4 regions of the Rhizobium sp. 01T444 genome follow, and region 3 is predicted to be linked to each of the others. Evidence: predicted binding sites of a transcription regulator. Region 3 holds the regulator's gene; each other region holds the start of a gene.
What was found. Region 3 encodes PhoB, which activates phosphate uptake and scavenging genes when phosphate is short. Its sites were predicted from a motif close to TGTCATNNANCTGTCAT; they were not measured.

Region 1 (4,192 bases), on a different contig from region 3:
CCGGCAAGGTCAGACATATCGGTCTGTCGGAAGCCCGCGCTGACACAATCCGCCGGGCACATGCCGTGCATCCCATTACCGCCGTTCAAAGCGAATATTCGCCCTGGTCACGCGATCCGGAAGGCGGCGTGTTGCAGACGCTTCGTGAACTCGGGATTGGGCTCGTGGCCTATTCGCCGCTCGGACGCGGCTTCCTGTCCGGCGCGATCAAGTCCGTCGATGAACTCACGCCCGATGACTACAGGCGGACCTCGCCGTGGTTCATGGGTGAAAATTTCAAGCGCAATCTCGAGCTCGTCGCCCTGTTCGAAGAGATTGCGCGCCGCAAGGGCGCAACACCGGCGCAACTGGCTCTCGCCTGGGTGATGGTTCAGGGCGAAAATATCGTGCCCATTCCCGGCACCCGCCGCCGCGCGCGACTGGACGAGAATCTTGGAGCGGCTGGCGTTGATCTTACACCACAGGATCTCGAGGAAATCGCCAGGGCCCTGCCCCGCGCCGTCGGAGATCGCTACGGCGAAATCGGCATGCGGGCGCTCAACGGATAAACATCCGGAAGTCGAAGTCTTCTCCCCAACCTGTGGGGAGAAGACATAGCGTTGTCGCGACGATCAGCGCGACAGATCAAGCGCTGCCGTCAGGTTGCCCATCGGCGCCTCGCTGTTCAGCGCCAACGCCTTATCGCGGGCGAGCAGGCCCGGCAGCACCGGCAGGTCGTAACGGGCGGTGATCAGGCGCAGGATCGAAGTCGTATCATACTGGGTGTGATCGACCATGCCGCCCTTGGCGTAGGGCGAGATGATGAAGGCCGGTATGCGGTTGCCCGGGCCCCAGCGGTCGGCCTTCGGCGGAGCGACGTGATCCCAGAAACCGCCGTTTTCGTCATAGGTGACGATGACCAGCATGTGCTCCCATTGCGGGCTCTTTTCGAGATGCGAGACCAGATCGGCGAGGTGCTGGTCGCCGCTCGAAACATCGGCGTAACCGCCATGTTCGTTGAGGTTGCCCTGCGGCTTGTAGAAGGAAACGGCCGGCAGCTTGCCGTCGTCGATATCCTTGATAAAGGCTTCGCCGCCTAGGCCGCCGTCCTTCAGGTGCTCGGCGCGGGCGGCCGTGCCCGGCGCATAGTTGGCGAAGTAGTTGAAGGGCTGGTGGTGGAACTGGAAGTTGGGCACCGGCGTGGCATTCTTGCCATCGAGTGCTGCCTGCCAAGCGCCGCTATACCATGCCCAGGTGACGCCCTTCAGCGACAGCAGGTCGCCGATGGTAATCTCGTGCTGCGGTGGCAGGGTGTTCGGCTGCGAGGGATCGGCATAGGCTGCATCGCCGTCCTTGGCCGGGGCGTTGGCGCTCGGCTGATAAGGCGGCTGCATGGTGTTGACCGCGTAGAAATCCGGTGTGAGGTTGCCGTCGGAGACGAATTTCGGAGCACCTTCGAGGGCGGATTTCGGTCCGTTGTCGGCAACGGTCAGCGAAATGCCGTCGGCATCGACCTTGGCGATCGTCGGCTTGGCCGGGCTCTTGTCGGCATCCGTATAATAGGGCGCGCAGGCGCAGATCAGCTGGAAGTGGTTGAAGAAAGAGCCGCCGAAACCGCCCTGGAAGAAATTGTCGGCAAGGACGTATTTCTTGGCGACCTGCCACATGGGCAGGATCGAGCCGTCATAATGGCCCATGACGAGGCCACCGGAATCGGCCCAGGCGACGAACTTATCGTTCTTGCCGCCGTCGATCTGCATCTGCTCCTGATAAAAACGATGCCAGAGGTCGCGGGTGATGACGTTTGTCGTCTGGGCAAAACCCTTGGGATCGTCGATCGAGAAGACGGCGTTGGCGAGGTGAGCGGACTGGGCCTCGGTGATGGCGGGCGTGACACCCTTGGCGGTCAGGCCGCCCCAGGAAGGCGGCAGTTCGGCGAGCGGCGCGCCGTCGCGATCAAGCTGCAGTGCCTGGCTTTCGCTTGCATTGGCAAGGCCGTTGGCGCCCGGAAAGCTGCCATAGAGGTTATCGAAACTGCGGTTTTCAGCGTAGATGACGACGATATTCTGGATCTTGTCCATACCGGCGGGTGCTGCATAGGCGGCCGCGGCTGATACCAGCGGCAGCATGGCCGAGCCGGCCAGCGAAAGATTGCGGAGGAGATTCAGTCTGGTCATGGCGGGATACCTCATGGCTAAGGGGGCGTGGCTAGAGGGGCGCCGGGCGGACGTGGAATGGCCAAGCGCAGGCGAGACGCTATTCCCGCCATCTATCAACTTTGTGACATCGGACGGGTTGCGGCTGCGGCCGGTACGCGCGCGTCATCAATCTGTTGCAGTCAGGTTCGATCATGAGGGTCCACAATGTTAACCCATTGGAATCCCTGACATGGCGACGAAGATTATCTGGCTCCTCCGGTCTGGCTTGGCGCTCGGTTTGGCAGCGACAGCGCTCGATTTTGCCATTCTGCCCCTGCGGCAAAGCAGCGCGGCCGTTGCCGGCGGTGTGCATCCCGGCCCCATGTCACGGGCGCAAGCCTATGTCCGCGCCGAAGCGCTGACGGAACTCGGCCGCAAGATGTTCTCCGACACGTCGCTTTCCGCCTCCGGCGTGCAGGCCTGCGCCTCCTGCCACGATCCGCATCACGGCTTCGCCCCGTCTTCCGCGACGCCGATCGAAATGGGCGGGCCGGATATGGACCAGCCGGGACTGCGCGCCGTGCCAACCTTGCGCTACCTGCAGGCGATACCCTCGTTCACAGAGCATTTCTACGATTCCGAAGACGAAGGCGACGAGAGCGTCGACAACGGGCCAACAGGTGGCCTGACCTGGGACGGGCGCGTGGACCACGGTTACGATCAGGCGAAGATCCCCCTGCTTTCGCCTTTCGAAATGGGCAACAAGGATGAGGCCCAGGTCGTCGCCTCGCTCGGCAAGGCGGTCTATGCGGAGGATTTCCGGGAGATTTTCGGCCAGGACATATTCGGTAATGCCAAGGATGCTTTCCAGGGTGCGGTCGAGGCTCTCAGCACCTTCGAGCAGAGCGGCGCGGATTTCTACCCCTACACCAGCCGCTATGACGCCTTCCTTGCCGGCAAGGGGACACTGACTGCGCAGGAGATGCATGGGCGTGAACTCTTCGAGGATCCGGCCAAGGGAAACTGTTCGAGCTGTCATTTGAGCGAGCCCGCCAACGACGGCGAGCCGCCGCAATTTTCCGACTTCGGCTTCCTCGGGCTGGCGGTGCCGCGCAACATGGCGATCCCCGCCAACAGCGACCCTGATTATCACGATCTCGGCCTCTGCGGCCCTCAGCGTGCCGACTTCAGGAACCGGCCGGACTATTGCGGCTTGTTCCGCACGCCGACGTTGCGCAATGTGGCGCTGAAGAAGAGCTTCTTCCACAATGGCTACTTCCATTCGCTGCGTCACGTCGTCTCCTTCTACGCTACGCGCGACAGCGATCCCGGCCGCTGGTATCCGAAGAATGCCGATGGCACGATCCGCAAATATGACGATGTTCCGCAGGTCTATTGGGACAATCTCAATCAGGACCCGCCCTTCGGCCGCAAGCCCGGCGACCCGCCGGCGCTGACGGAATCGGAAATCGACGACATCGTCGCCTTCTTGGGCACGCTGACAGATGCGGACCAACTGCCCGGCCCGACGCAGCAGGCGGCGCATTAATTCAAAAGAAAAGGCCGGAGCAATGCCCCGGCCTTTATTCATTGGTGCTGCAAGTAATCAGGCAACCGTGACCGGAACTTCGGTCGAGGTACGCATGGCGTGGCTGTAAGGGCAGACGATGTGGGCCGCCGCAGCGAGCTTTTCAGCGGTTTCGCGGTCGACGCCCGGGATGTTGACGGTCAGGGCTACTTCGATACCGAAGCCGCCGCCATCCTCACGCGGGCCGATGCCGACGGTTGCGGAGACAGTGGTTTCCTCGGGAATCTTGACCTTTTCCTTGCCGGCCACAAATTTCAAAGCACCGAGGAAGCAGGCCGAATAACCGGCCGCAAAGAGCTGTTCGGGATTGGTGCCCGTTGCGCCGTCGCCGCCGAGTTCCTTCGGCACGGTTAGCGTGACGTCGAGAACACCGTTTTCGGAAACGGCTCGGCCTGCGCGGCCACCGGTGGCGGAAGCTTTGGTCGTATAGAGAATAGGCATAACAATCTCCTTTGGTTGGCCCCGTTCGTTCGGGTTGAGTTTTTAA
Region 2 (4,192 bases), on a different contig from region 3:
GTCGGCCCGATACGGGGACAGAAGACCGCCATCGTAATCGTCAGCACGAAGCCGAAGATCATCACGGGCAGCACCATGCCGCCACCCCAGCGCCCGACCAGCTCGCCGCCGGTGAGCGTCGAAATAATGAAGGCGATCGAGCCCCAGACGCGCATGGAGCCGTAATCGAGCCCCCAGCGGCGCACACCCGAAATCACGATCGATTCGACGACCGGCACATAAGGGGCGAAGGTCGCGCCCTGCAGCGCAAAGACGATCAGCACCGACCAGAAACTGCTTGTCCAGTAGAGCGCGATGGCCGTCAGCAGCGAGAGGATGCCCGACCACAGCAGCACATGCGCCCGCTCTTGCATGCGGTCGGCAAAGACCGCCACGATCGGCGCCACGAGAACGCGCACCACCATCGGTACGGCGAGGATCGTGCCGATCTGATGATCGTTGAACTGGTGAGTCGCAAGCCAGACGGGGAAGAAGGGCAGGACGATACCGTTGACCAGCAGCGGCGCGCTGTAACAAAGCGCGCTGAGCAGCCGGAAGCGCGGCGGCGCTCCCTCGCCCATCGAGGGATTTTGTGCGGGAATCATAGTGGACCTGAAGGAAACTGTGCGTTGCCTAACACATCCCATCAAACACGACTATGGCGAGAAATAGCCCGATCGAAACGATACGGATATAAATCGAAACGATTTAAAAAATAAATAGGGCCTGTCACCAGACGGCAACGGCTAAATTCATGATGCACCGGCGGAGACCGCCGATGCGGTACGCACACATTATTCAGGCAGCCTGCGGGGCAAGATCGCCCTCTTCCAGCAATTCGACCGATGTGAGTGCCGCCACGTTGCTGGTGAGCGCACGCCAGGTGATGAGTTCGAACCTGCCGTCTTCATGCTCGACGATCGCCGTGCAGCTTTCGACCCAGTCGCCGGTATTGATGTAGCGGATGCCGTCCATATCCTCGATCACGGCGTGATGGATATGGCCACAGATGACGCCGTCGGCGCCGCTCTTGCGGGCTTCCTCGGCAACCACGCGCTGGAACTCGCCGATGAAATTGACGGCGTGTTTGACCTGCAGCTTGGCCCAGGCCGAGAAGGACCAGTAGGGCATGCCAAGGCGGCGGCGGACCGCTGCGAGCACGATGTTGATGCGGATCGCCGTGTCGTAGGCCCAGTCGCCGAGATAGGCGAGCAGACGAGCGTTGCGCACGACGACGTCGAACTCGTCGCCATGCAGGATCAGGTACTTCTTGCCGTCAGCGCCGTCGTGGATGATGCGCTCGACGACCTCGATGCCGCCGAAATGCATGCCCGGAAAGGCGCGCAGGAATTCGTCGTGATTGCCGGGAATATAGACGACGCGCGTACCCTTGCGCGCCTTGCGCAAGAGCTTCTGGACCACGTCGTTGCAGACTTGCGGCCAGTACCAGCTACGCTTCAGGCGCCAGCCATCGACGATATCTCCGACGAGGTAGATCGTGTCTGCCTCGTGGTATTTCAGGAAATCCAGCAGGAAATCCGCCTTGGCGGCTTTCGAGCCGAGATGCACATCGGAAATGAAGAGGGTGCGGAAGCGCCGAGGTTCCATCATGTCTGTCACAAGCCTTTCCGCTCGTGTCCCATCGTTCTTCGTCTGGTCTTCCAAAATCAGACTCGTGTATCAGGAAGATGACAAACCGCAGGAAAGGCCGGCAAAGCCGTTCAATCCACCGGTTAGAGCCTTCCCTGGTCACATTGCAGCATTCTGCTGGCTCAAACGGAGTCGGCCGGTCGATCAGGCGGCCCGTTTCAGCCAACCCCGGTGGTTTGCTTGCAAACCGGCTAGGGCCGGGCATCTTTCCGCCAGGATCAGAAGCGATCGGCTCGGACTTACTTGGGGTATGCCCTTCGCCAATCGCTTCTGCCCTGACGAAAACCTGCTCCGGCAGAATGCTGCAATCTGACCAGGGAAGGCTCTTAATGTCAGCTCCCCATTACCATCAGGTCAAAAAGTTCCGCTGCGGCCATTTCCGTACTGTTCCGGCCGGTCGATTGATGTATGGAGGAGTCTTCAAAAGACTTCGAACAACGCTGGAGGCGGCGATGGATCACCAGGAAAAATCCAAATCGGAAAAGAATTTGACGGGCGGTAGCCTCGACGAGCAGGCGCTTTTCTTCCACCGCTATCCACGCCCCGGCAAGCTGGAAATCCAGGCGACCAAGCCGCTCGGCAACCAGCGCGATCTGGCGCTCGCCTATTCTCCGGGTGTCGCCGCGCCCTGCCTCGCCATCCGTGATAATCCGGAGCAGGCCGCCGACTATACGTCCCGTGCCAATCTCGTTGCCGTCATCTCCAACGGCACCGCAGTACTCGGCCTCGGCAACATCGGCCCGCTCGCCTCCAAGCCGGTCATGGAAGGCAAGGCTGTCCTCTTCAAGAAGTTTGCCGGCATCGACGTCTTCGATATCGAAGTGGATGCGCCAGATGTCGATCAGATGGTCGCTACCGTCGCCTCGCTCGAGCCGACCTTTGGCGGCATCAACCTTGAAGACATCAAGGCCCCGGAATGCTTCCGCATCGAGAAGCAGCTGCGCGAAAAGATGAAGATCCCCGTCTTCCACGATGACCAGCACGGCACCGCAATCATCGTCGCCGCCGCCATCCTCAACGGCCTGGAACTCGCCGGCAAGAAGATCGATGAGGTCAAGATCGTCGCGTCAGGCGCCGGTGCGGCCGCCCTTGCCTGTCTCAACCTGCTGGTGACTCTCGGCGCCAAACGCGAAAACATCTGGGTCCACGATCTCGAAGGTCTCGTCTATGAAGGCCGCGTCGAGCTGATGGACGAGTGGAAGGCGATCTACGCCCAGAAGAGCGACACGCGCACGCTCGCCGAAAATATCGGCGGCGCCGATGTCTTCCTCGGCCTGTCCGCTGCCGGCGTCCTGAAGCCGGAGCTGCTGGCGCAGATGGCCGACAAGCCGCTGATCATGGCGCTTGCCAACCCGACGCCGGAAATCATGCCGGACCTCGCCCGCGCTGCCCGCCCGGATGCGATGATCTGCACCGGCCGCTCGGACTTCCCGAACCAGGTCAACAACGTCCTCTGCTTCCCCTATATTTTCAGGGGCGCGCTGGACTGTGGCGCCGAGACGATCAACGAGGAAATGAAGATGGCGGCCGTGCGCGCCATCGCGGCCCTCGCCCGCGAGGAGCCGTCGGACGTTGCAGCCCGCGCCTATTCCGGTGAAACCCCCGTCTTCGGCCCCGACTATCTCATCCCCTCGCCCTTCGATCCGCGCCTCATTCTGCGCATCGCGCCTGCTGTCGCAAAGGCTGCTGCCGAAAGCGGCGTCGCCCGCCGGCCGATCACCGATTTCGATGTCTATCTCGACCATCTGAACCGCTTCGTCTTCCGCTCCGGCTTCATCATGAAGCCGATCTTCACGGCGGCAAAGACAGCAGAGCGCAAGCGCGTCGTCTTCTCGGAAGGTGAAGACGAGCGCGTGCTGCGCGCCGCTCAGGTTCTGATCGAAGAAGGCATTGCCGAGCCGATCATCATCGGCCGCCCGCAGGTCATCGAAACGCGCCTGAAGCGCTACGGTCTGCGCATCCGCCCTCTGTCGGATTTCGAGGTCATCAACCCCGAAGACGATCCGCGCTTCCGTGAATATGTCGATCTCTATCTGCAGCTGGTCGGTCGCCGCGGCGTCATCCCGGAGGCAGCGCGCACCATCGTGCGTACCAACACGACAGTCATCGGTGCGCTGGCGCTGAAGCGCGGGGAAGCCGATGCCCTGATCTGCGGCCTCGAAGGGCGTTACGAGAAGCATCTGCGCGACGTGCGTCAGATCATCGGCAAGCGTCCGAACGTGCGCGATTTCTCCGCGCTCAGCCTGTTGATTTCGCAGCGCGGCGCGACCTTCTTCACCGACACCTATGTGACCTTCAATCCGACGGCCGAGGAAATCGCCGAGGCGACAGTGCTGGCAGCCGAGGAAATCAAGCGCTTCGGCATCACCCCGCGCGCCGCCCTCGTCTCGCATTCGAACTTTGGCTCGCGCGAATCCGAAAGCGCCACCAAGATGCGCAATGCGCTGCAGCTGGTGCGTGAAGCGGCTCCTGATCTCGAAGTCGACGGCGAAATGCACGGCGAAAGCGCGATCTCCGAGGAGCTGCGCCGCCGCGTCATGCCGCACACCACGCTGCATGACGA
Region 3 (4,192 bases):
CGACCTGGACCAGATCGTCGAGACGAGCCTGCAGCGCGCCGGCCTCTGGAATGAGGTCAAGGATCGCGTGCATGAATCCGGCACCGGCCTTTCCGGCGGTCAGCAGCAGCGTCTGTGCATCGCACGCGCCGTTGCCGTCAGCCCGGAAGTCATCCTGATGGACGAGCCCTGCTCGGCGCTCGACCCGATCGCGACTGCCAAGGTCGAAGAGCTGATCCATGAGCTGCGTGAAAACTACACCATCGTCATCGTGACGCATTCCATGCAGCAGGCCGCGCGCGTATCACAGCGTACGGCCATGTTCCACCTCGGCAACCTGGTCGAGGAAAACGACACCGACAAGATGTTCACCAATCCCGACGATCCGCGCACCCAGGACTATATCATGGGCCGGTTCGGCTGATTTTGGCGATGTGAAGCCTTCCCGATTTTCGAGGACAAAGCCCCATGGCATCGACACATATTTTTTCCGCTTACGATGACGATCTGAAATTCCTGTCCCGGCGCATTTCCGAGATGGGTGGTCTTGCCGAACAGATGGTCGGCGAGGCCGTCCGTGCGCTGGTCAACGGCGACACTGCGCTCGCCCAGAAGGTCATTTCCGACGACGTGATCCTTGATCACGCGGAACGCGAAATCAACGACAAGGCGATCGTCACGATCGCCCGTCGCCAGCCGATGGCCTCCGACCTTCGCGAGATCATGGGTTCGATCCGCATCGCCGCCGACCTCGAGCGTGTCGGCGACCTCGGCAAGAACACCGCAAAGCGCGTCATCGCCGTCCAGAGCACCGGCGTTCCGCGCAAGCTCGCCCGCGGTCTCGAGCATCTCTCCGAACTGGCGCTCGTCCAGCTCAAGGAAGTGCTCGACGTCTATACGACGCGTTCTGCGGACAAGGCCAAGTCCATCCGCGAGCGCGACGACGAGATCGACGCGATGTACACCTCGCTGTTCCGCGAACTCCTCACCTACATGATGGAAGATCCGCGCAACATCACGAGCTGCACGCATCTTCTCTTCTGCGCCAAGAACATCGAGCGCATCGGCGATCATGCGACCAACATCGCTGAGACGATCTATTACATGGCAACCGGCGCCCAGCCGGAGGGTGAGCGTCCGAAGGACGACAGCTCCAATACCGTCGGTGCGGTGACGGAGTAATCCGGACCTGCCAATTGCGTGCGCGCCCTGCGCTGGGGCGCGCAAAGGTCGCAGCCAATTCCAAGTTTCTGCATGGTCCGTTGCTTAAATCACCCCCGGTTTAAGGATCATGCATTAGGAGACTGACACGCATGATCCCAAGAGTTGCAGTTGTTGAAGATGAAGAGGCGCTGAGTGTGCTTCTCCGCTACAACCTCGAGGCTGAAGGTTTCGAGGTGGATACGATCCTCCGTGGCGACGAGGCCGAAATCCGGCTTCAGGAGCGCACGCCGGACCTGCTCATCCTTGACTGGATGCTGCCGGGCGTTTCCGGCATCGAACTCTGCCGCCGGCTGCGCATGCGGCCGGAGACCGAGCGCCTGCCGATCATCATGCTGACGGCACGCGGCGAAGAGAGCGAACGCGTTCGCGGTCTCTCGACCGGCGCGGACGACTATGTCGTCAAGCCCTTCTCCACGCCGGAACTCGTTGCCCGCGTCAAGGCGATGCTGCGACGCGCCCGTCCGGAGGTTCTCTCCACCGTTCTGAAGTGTGGTGATATCGAGCTCGATCGCGAAACCCATCGCGTTCATCGCAAGAGCCGCGAAGTGCGCCTCGGCCCGACCGAATTCCGCCTGCTCGAATTCCTGATGTCGTCGCCGGGCAGGGTCTTCTCCCGCTCGCAGCTTCTGGATGGCGTCTGGGGCCACGATATCTACGTGGACGAACGTACCGTCGACGTCCATGTCGGGCGCCTGCGTAAGGCGCTGAACTTCTCCAACATGCAGGATGTCATCCGCACCGTCCGCGGCGCGGGATATTCCATGGAAGCCTGATCCGAGTGATCGGAGGTCCAGACGGGTCGCTCGCTTGCCGGGCGGCCCGTTTGCTTATCTGGTGTCCTTCTGAAGAAACAGCGATGGGTAGGCCCGCCCTGTCCGTCGAGCTTGAAGCGACCTGTCTCGGCGAAGCACAGCTTCTTCTGGAAGCCGACACTAGGCGCCGAAAGCGAACTTCAAGAGGGTTTGCTTTCTACAGACGAATGCGTGCAAGAACTCGATCAAGAGCCTTTTGCAGAGCCACAGCGCCACCGAAATCGCGAAAGTCTTCGAGCACCTGTTCATTCAATCCGCCCTTGGTCGAATGCTCGCCGATGAGTTCATCAAAACTCGCGACAGGTTTCGAACGGGCAGCATGGGCGAGGCCGGAAAACAATTGACGGAGGTAGGCGTCGCCAGCCGTTCTCGAAAGCCCTTGGCTCTGCAGCCAGGTCGACGTCGCGTCCAGGATGCCGAAATAGGTGGCCATCAGGCAGCTCGCCACCGCGAGAAGTTCGAACTCAGGTCTGTTTTCAACCTGGATCGCCGTTCCGAGCGCCGAAAAGAGGGCGTGGGAAACCTCGTCGGGCGGGTAGATCGCAGTCGCGCCCTGAAGATCTGCGATGAACGGAAGTGGAATTGCCAGGCTCAGGCGAACTGGCTGATCGATCCACGCCAGCAGTTGATCCATTGGCGTGGCCGCGACGAAGCTGATGACATGGTGGCCCGGCCGAAATCGGAGCGAGCGGATGACCTCCTCGGCAATTTGCGGCCTCACCGCCACAAATACGAGATCGGATCGGTCGAGAACATCCTGGTTCCCCAAAGCGATCGACACATTCCGGTTTGCCGCCGCAAGGCGGGCGGCGACGCTTGCGCTGCGCGGTGACAGCACGATCGGTGTGTCGCGAAACGCTGTCTTGCCCAATCCGGTGACGACGGCCTCGGTAATCGTGCCCGTCCCGACGAACCCCATTGTCATCCGCTTTGGATCGATCTCCATTGGCACCCCTGACCGACTGTTTGCGCCGTGCTACTCCACGAGAATACCGCATCTGCATCAGAAAATCGCGTTACAGCGCCATGACCACCGTTCCATGCCAGCCTGGGGCTGAAACACATCGGTGGTGTTGGCCACGTAACTTCGCATTGTCAGGCATGGTGAACGACCGGCAGAGATCGGCCTCCGGCAGATAGTCGTGGTCAGGAGCGGTTTTCCAGTCCTCCTGTGCCGGCTAAAAAAATCACCCCTCCGCGCATAGGCGAGGAGGGGTGATGGCACGTTGCGTCTGTTGGAAGATCGCGGGTCAGGCGACCCGGACAGCCTTGCGGCGTTCGCTGACCGGCTGGTAGGCGAGGCGCTGGTGATAGTTGCAATAGGGCGAGGAATCCGGGGAGTCGCAGCCGCAGAAGTAGAAGTCGTCCTTCAGCGGATCGCCGACCGGCCACTTGCAGGTGCGCTCCGTCAGTTCCGTCAGGCCAAGGCGGCGTGAAATCGGCACGACCACATTCTTGGCCGGCACGTATTCCATTTCCTCGACCGTTTCGATCTCGATCTCTTCCTTCAGCATCGTTGCGCCCTGCTGGCGGGTAACGGTGCGGGTGGTGATGCGAGACGCATAGTTCGGGGCGCGCGGAGCCGACGTATTGCGCTTCGTTGCGCGCGCAGCGGTTGCCGTGCCGCCGGCCTTGGCGCGGCCGGGAAGACTGAGCCGGTGAACCTTGCCGATAACAGCGTTTCTACTCACTCCGCCAAGCTGCGCAGCGATCTGGCTGGCGCTCAGCCCCTCTGACCAAAGCTTCTTGAGCTTCTCGACACGCTCGTCTGTCCAGTTCATTGCCCTGTCTCCACCTTTCGCGTTGGTGATGGCAGAATCCCTCACCGTTGCCTCGGAAGTCTCCGAAGCAAGAAACGCCTGATCAATTTTGGTGACTAGTTCCGCCGCATGCAGTCTAGTAATTGAACTTTAACCTAGTGTGAGCCTGACTCTGTGACAAGAGTCGCGTGAATCCGATGAATCCGAATTCGGGGTTTTCCCCAACTTGCTTCCCCGGAGAGTCATTTCTGCAACATTAGCTGTTGATAGACCTGCAAGTCTGATTTGAGGCTTGACGCATGTGCTAAATCCTCAGTTTTGTTGACATTGCAGTGCGAAAAGTAAATAGTGCTTCCTGCCGCCGCAAGGCGGCATTTTTGATTTTTCGGGCCTGGTTTTCTTAGCCGGAGTCCGTTG
Region 4 (4,192 bases), on a different contig from region 3:
TGACATGGAATTTGGCGAGCCAGGCCTGCAGCAGGCTGCGGAACCAGCCGGGCAGGCCCTCCTGCTGGCCGAAATCGACGATGTGGAGCTGGCCGCCGGGATTGAGCGCGGCAATCGACGCATCCACCGCGCGTTCCCAATCCGGGATCATCGACAGTGCATAGGAAATCAGAATGCGGTCGAAACCGGTGGTGCCGAATTCGCGCGGCGTATAGGCCGTGGCATCCGCCACCCGGAAATCCGGGACCGTCGCCTTGGTGGCGAAAGTCTTGCGGGCGGAAATCAGCATTTCCTGGGAAATGTCGAGACCGTAGAGCTTGGCCGTCGGGAAATGCTTGTGGGCAAGCGCCATGTTGCGGCCGGTGCCGCAGCCGACTTCTAGGAGCGTGCCGCCCTCGGGAACGTCGAGATTGCGGATCGTGCTGTCACGGCCGAGAAGATAATATTTGCGGGTGAGATCATAGAAATGGCGCTGGTAGCGGTACATGCCGTCCATCAGGTCGGCATGTTCCTCGCTCTTGACGGTCATCTCGTCGACTTTGCTCACGCCTTCTTCCCGTAGATGTGGAAGCCGCCGTAGATTGCCGAGCGGTCCTGGGTGGTCATCTCACGCGACTGCTCTTCGAAATAATGCCACTGGTCGCGGATTTCAGGGGCAAGGCGGCCTTCGATGATGCTCTTTTCGGCGGCCGTGCGGAAGATCACGCGGGCTCCATCGCGGGCGGTGCGGGTGATTTCGCGCCAGACATCATTGAGCTGCTGGTCCGTCATCCAGTCCTGCGCGTCGAGCAGGATGTAGCGGTCGCGCGATGCGGCGGGCTCGCCGGCCAGAAGCTCGGTGAAGCTTGCGTGGTGGACGTTAACGCGGTCGACATTGGCGCGGATCACCTCATAGTGCTCCGGCTTCAGATAGGTCGGCAGCGGGCCTTCCTCGCCATCGGCGTAGCGGCGCGCAAAGGCCTGCCAGGCGAAATAGTTGTCGCGCATCGGGAAATGGCAGGCGAGCTTTTCCAGACGGTGTTTCAGAACCGGTGCGATGGAATTGTCGGCGGCAAGGCTTGCCAGCTCGTCATATTGCTGCGGCGGAATGCCAAGACCGAAAAGCGAGCTCTTGCGGTTGGTGATCCAGCGAACGACGGGCTTTTCAAAGAGAGGAGCGATCTGATCGTCGAAGAACTGGCGCTGCTCGCGAATCGTGCGGGCCTTGGTCATTTCCTGCAGTTTCACGCCATGCAGGCGGGCGAGAAGATGAGCGGCACCGATGAAGCGGCCGAGCAGGCCGGTTTCATAAATGTTGCGGTCAAAAACCGTGACGCGCCGGCGGCCGAACTTGCGGGTGTTCCAGTAGGCGCGGGTCGTATCATCGAGATTGGACGACAGATAGCGGTCGAAAACCCGGCTGTTCGACTTCTCGTTCGGCATCGCCAGGAAGCGCACGAGATCGGAATGGCCCGGCAGGTTCTTGAAGGCGGCAAGCTTCAGCCTGTTCAGCGCAATGTGGTGCGGATTGAGGTCGACCACGTCGATCGAAGCCGGCGCCTTGGAAAGGTAGGCCAGCATGTTGCAGCCGCCCGAGCCGATCGTGACGATACGGTGATTGGGCTTCAGCTCCATCGCCTGCATATCGAGATCCGGGTCTTCCCAGATCTGTGGGTATACGAGGCCGGAGAAGAGAAGGCCGAAGAGACGCTCGGAGAAGCCGTCCTTGGAAAAAGCCTTGTGGCGGAGAAGCGCTGCCTTGAGTTTCCGGTTCTTGCGGAAGCCGGTATCCGGTGCAAATTCCGACATGAGTCTGTCACCTTTTTAGCGTTCAGGGCGTGTAACGCGCCTCTGCTACAGTTTGATGACGAGCCCTGTGGGCCAAGGCTTCGAGGAGACCCGGCCAAAACTTCCGCGAAATTTGAAGTCGATTAAAACACTTCTTTTCGCTTCTCTCTTTCCGTGAGCCAAGTTTCCTGCTTCTCTCCGTTCCGTGGAGGATTGCATGCGAGTTGTTCCGCGTATCTTCAAGGGCTTGACCCTGCTCGTCATTCTCGTTGCCATAGGCGCAGTCGCGTGGCTCTCCATAAGCCCGCCGGAGCTCCTGAAGGTGGGCAATGGCTACGCAGCCAAGATCGTCTGCTCCAATGTCTTTATTGCCGGTCGTGATCCCGACGCCGTTCTTTACGACGATGTCCAAGCGCCTGGAAACCCGCTGCTCAGGCTGATGCGCGTCGAGATCGATCGTGACAGCGGGCGGGTGACTTCGCGTTTCATGGGCCTGTTTGCGCCGAGCTACGCGCTTTATCGCGGTGCTCTGGGCTGCACGAGCGTGCCTGATGGCGATTTCGATGCCGCCGCCAGGGCCGCACCGCTGGTGCCGGCGCCTCAGGTGGGTGAAAATGACGCGGTCTGGCCGGACGGCGACGGCGTTGATCCTGCGACCGGCAATGCCAAAGTCGCGGCCCTTCTCGCCGACGCCAAGCTTGCTGGGCCTGCCATGCGGGCGATGYTCGTCGTGCAGGATGGTCGCATCATTGCCGAAAGCTACGGGCCGGGCTTCAACGCCGATACGCCGCTGGTCGGCTGGTCGATGACGAAGACCGTCAATGCGGCGCTGATCGGCAGGCTGATGCTGTCGGGCAAGATCTCCTTCGATGACACGCATCTCCTGCCGCAATGGGCGAATGATCCGCGCGGCGACATCAAGCTCTCCGACTTGCTCGGCATGGAAAGCGGGCTCGCTTTCAACGAGGATTATGGCGCAGTTGCCGATGTGACGCGCATGCTCTACCTCGACCCCGATATGGTTTCCCTGCCGGCCGGTGCGCCTCTGGTGGCTGCTCCGGGCTCAGTTTTCCGGTATTCCAGCGGTACGGCCGTGCTTCTGTCACGTATCTGGATGAACAAGGTCGGCGATCCGCGGGCGGCGTTCGATTATCCCCGCGATGCGCTGTTTTCTCCACTCGGGATGACGAGCGCTGTCTTCGAGGCCGATGAGCGCGGTACGTTTACCGGCAGTTCCTATCTCTATGCCACGGGGCATGACTGGGCGCGTTTCGGCCAGTTCCTGCTTCAGGATGGCGTGTGGAACGGCCAGAGGCTTTTGCCGGAAGGGTTTGTTGCGATGATCCGCACGCCGACGGCAAGTTCGGGCGGCAAATATACGCAAGGCCAGGCCTGGCTTGCGGGGCCGGGGGGCGGCACGAGCGCGGAATTCGGCCTGCCGCAGGATACGTTCTGGATGCAGGGCCATGACGGCCAGACGGTGGCAATCATTCCTTCGGCCAATCTCGTTTTCGTCCGCATGGGGTTGACGCCGAGCTGGCTGGGCTACAGGCCGCAGATCGTGCTGAAGGAAATTCTCAATACGCTTCAGTCGGCGAAGCCGGCTGAGGCCCGTCACTGATGGTGTTTTGTATCAGTAATTGGACTATCAGTAATTGCCTTGGGCAATGTCGGTCATGCCCTTGCGCTTGGCGTCATAATAGTAACCGCGGGCATAGAGACGAACGGCGTCGTCTTCCTTCTTGTCGGCTACCTGCCAGGCGCCCTGCAGGTACTTGCCTGCATATTTGATATTGGTTTCGGCGTCGAAGAGGCCGGCGGGATTGCCGCCGTAACCCATCGACTTTGCGGTGTTGTACTTGATCTGCATGAGACCGAAGTAGCCGCGCTTGTTGTAGGCCTTGGAATTGTAGCGGCTCTCGCGATGAACGACGCGGTGGAGCAGCGATTCCGGAATTTCGTAAAGCTTCGAATATTTGCTGATGAGCTTGCTGACGAAGCTCTTTTCGACGGTCGGCGCATCGTCGCGGTCGTCATCGCTGAACATCGGCGGGGCGGCCGGCGGATCGATCGGACCGGACTCGTCGAAGCCGTAGTCCATGGTGAAGCGCGGTGTGGTGTCGACGGCGGCAAGCGCTGCGAGCGCGCCGTTCTGCGGTGTGGTGGCGGCGAAGGCAAGCTGCGTGGAGGGGCTTGCCGGCGAGCCCGGACGCGGCGTCGGAACGACGGACTGGATCGCCGTCATTTCGGGCGTGAGCGGAATGGGAGCATAGCCGTTGACGGCAACCTGCTGGACACCGCCCTGCATGGCAAAATCGCCAGCCTGCTGCTGCACGGGGGAGACGACATTCGGCATTGCGGCTGCAGTGAGAACAGGTGCGGCAGTTGCTGCCTGGGGATTGAGAGTGGCGACGGCCGGGCCGTT

Region 1: a site for PhoB is predicted at 2,299-2,315, ahead of AC1DTN_RS30260 (acid phosphatase). Genes of this name have one in related genera too.
Region 2: a site for PhoB is predicted at 1,657-1,673, ahead of AC1DTN_RS18280 (UDP-2,3-diacylglucosamine diphosphatase). Genes of this name have one in related genera too.
Region 4: a site for PhoB is predicted at 1,833-1,849, ahead of AC1DTN_RS24395 (BtaA family protein). Genes of this name have one in related genera too.

What each region holds. Positions count from the first base shown of each region.
Region 1 is NZ_JBFTPD010000031.1:60,983-65,174, reverse strand. It holds gene AC1DTN_RS30265 (aldo/keto reductase) at 1-548, shown strand, start outside; gene AC1DTN_RS30260 (acid phosphatase) at 612-2,156, opposite strand; gene AC1DTN_RS30255 (cytochrome-c peroxidase) at 2,368-3,666, shown strand; gene AC1DTN_RS30250 (organic hydroperoxide resistance protein) at 3,724-4,146, opposite strand.
Region 2 is NZ_JBFTPD010000013.1:21,867-26,058, reverse strand. It holds gene AC1DTN_RS18285 (MFS transporter) at 1-584, opposite strand, end outside; gene AC1DTN_RS18280 (UDP-2,3-diacylglucosamine diphosphatase) at 778-1,590, opposite strand; gene AC1DTN_RS18275 (NADP-dependent malic enzyme) at 2,082-4,192, shown strand, end outside.
Region 3 is NZ_JBFTPD010000001.1:294,907-299,098, reverse strand. It holds gene pstB (phosphate ABC transporter ATP-binding protein PstB) at 1-403, shown strand, start outside; gene phoU (phosphate signaling complex protein PhoU) at 448-1,161, shown strand; gene phoB (phosphate regulon transcriptional regulator PhoB) at 1,293-1,976, shown strand; gene AC1DTN_RS01420 (pyrroline-5-carboxylate reductase) at 2,173-2,934, opposite strand; gene AC1DTN_RS01415 (GcrA family cell cycle regulator) at 3,266-3,796, opposite strand.
Region 4 is NZ_JBFTPD010000020.1:55,111-59,302, reverse strand. It holds gene AC1DTN_RS24400 (class I SAM-dependent methyltransferase) at 1-529, opposite strand, end outside; gene AC1DTN_RS24395 (BtaA family protein) at 544-1,788, opposite strand; gene AC1DTN_RS24390 (serine hydrolase domain-containing protein) at 1,985-3,388, shown strand; gene AC1DTN_RS24385 (transglycosylase SLT domain-containing protein) at 3,416-4,192, opposite strand, start outside.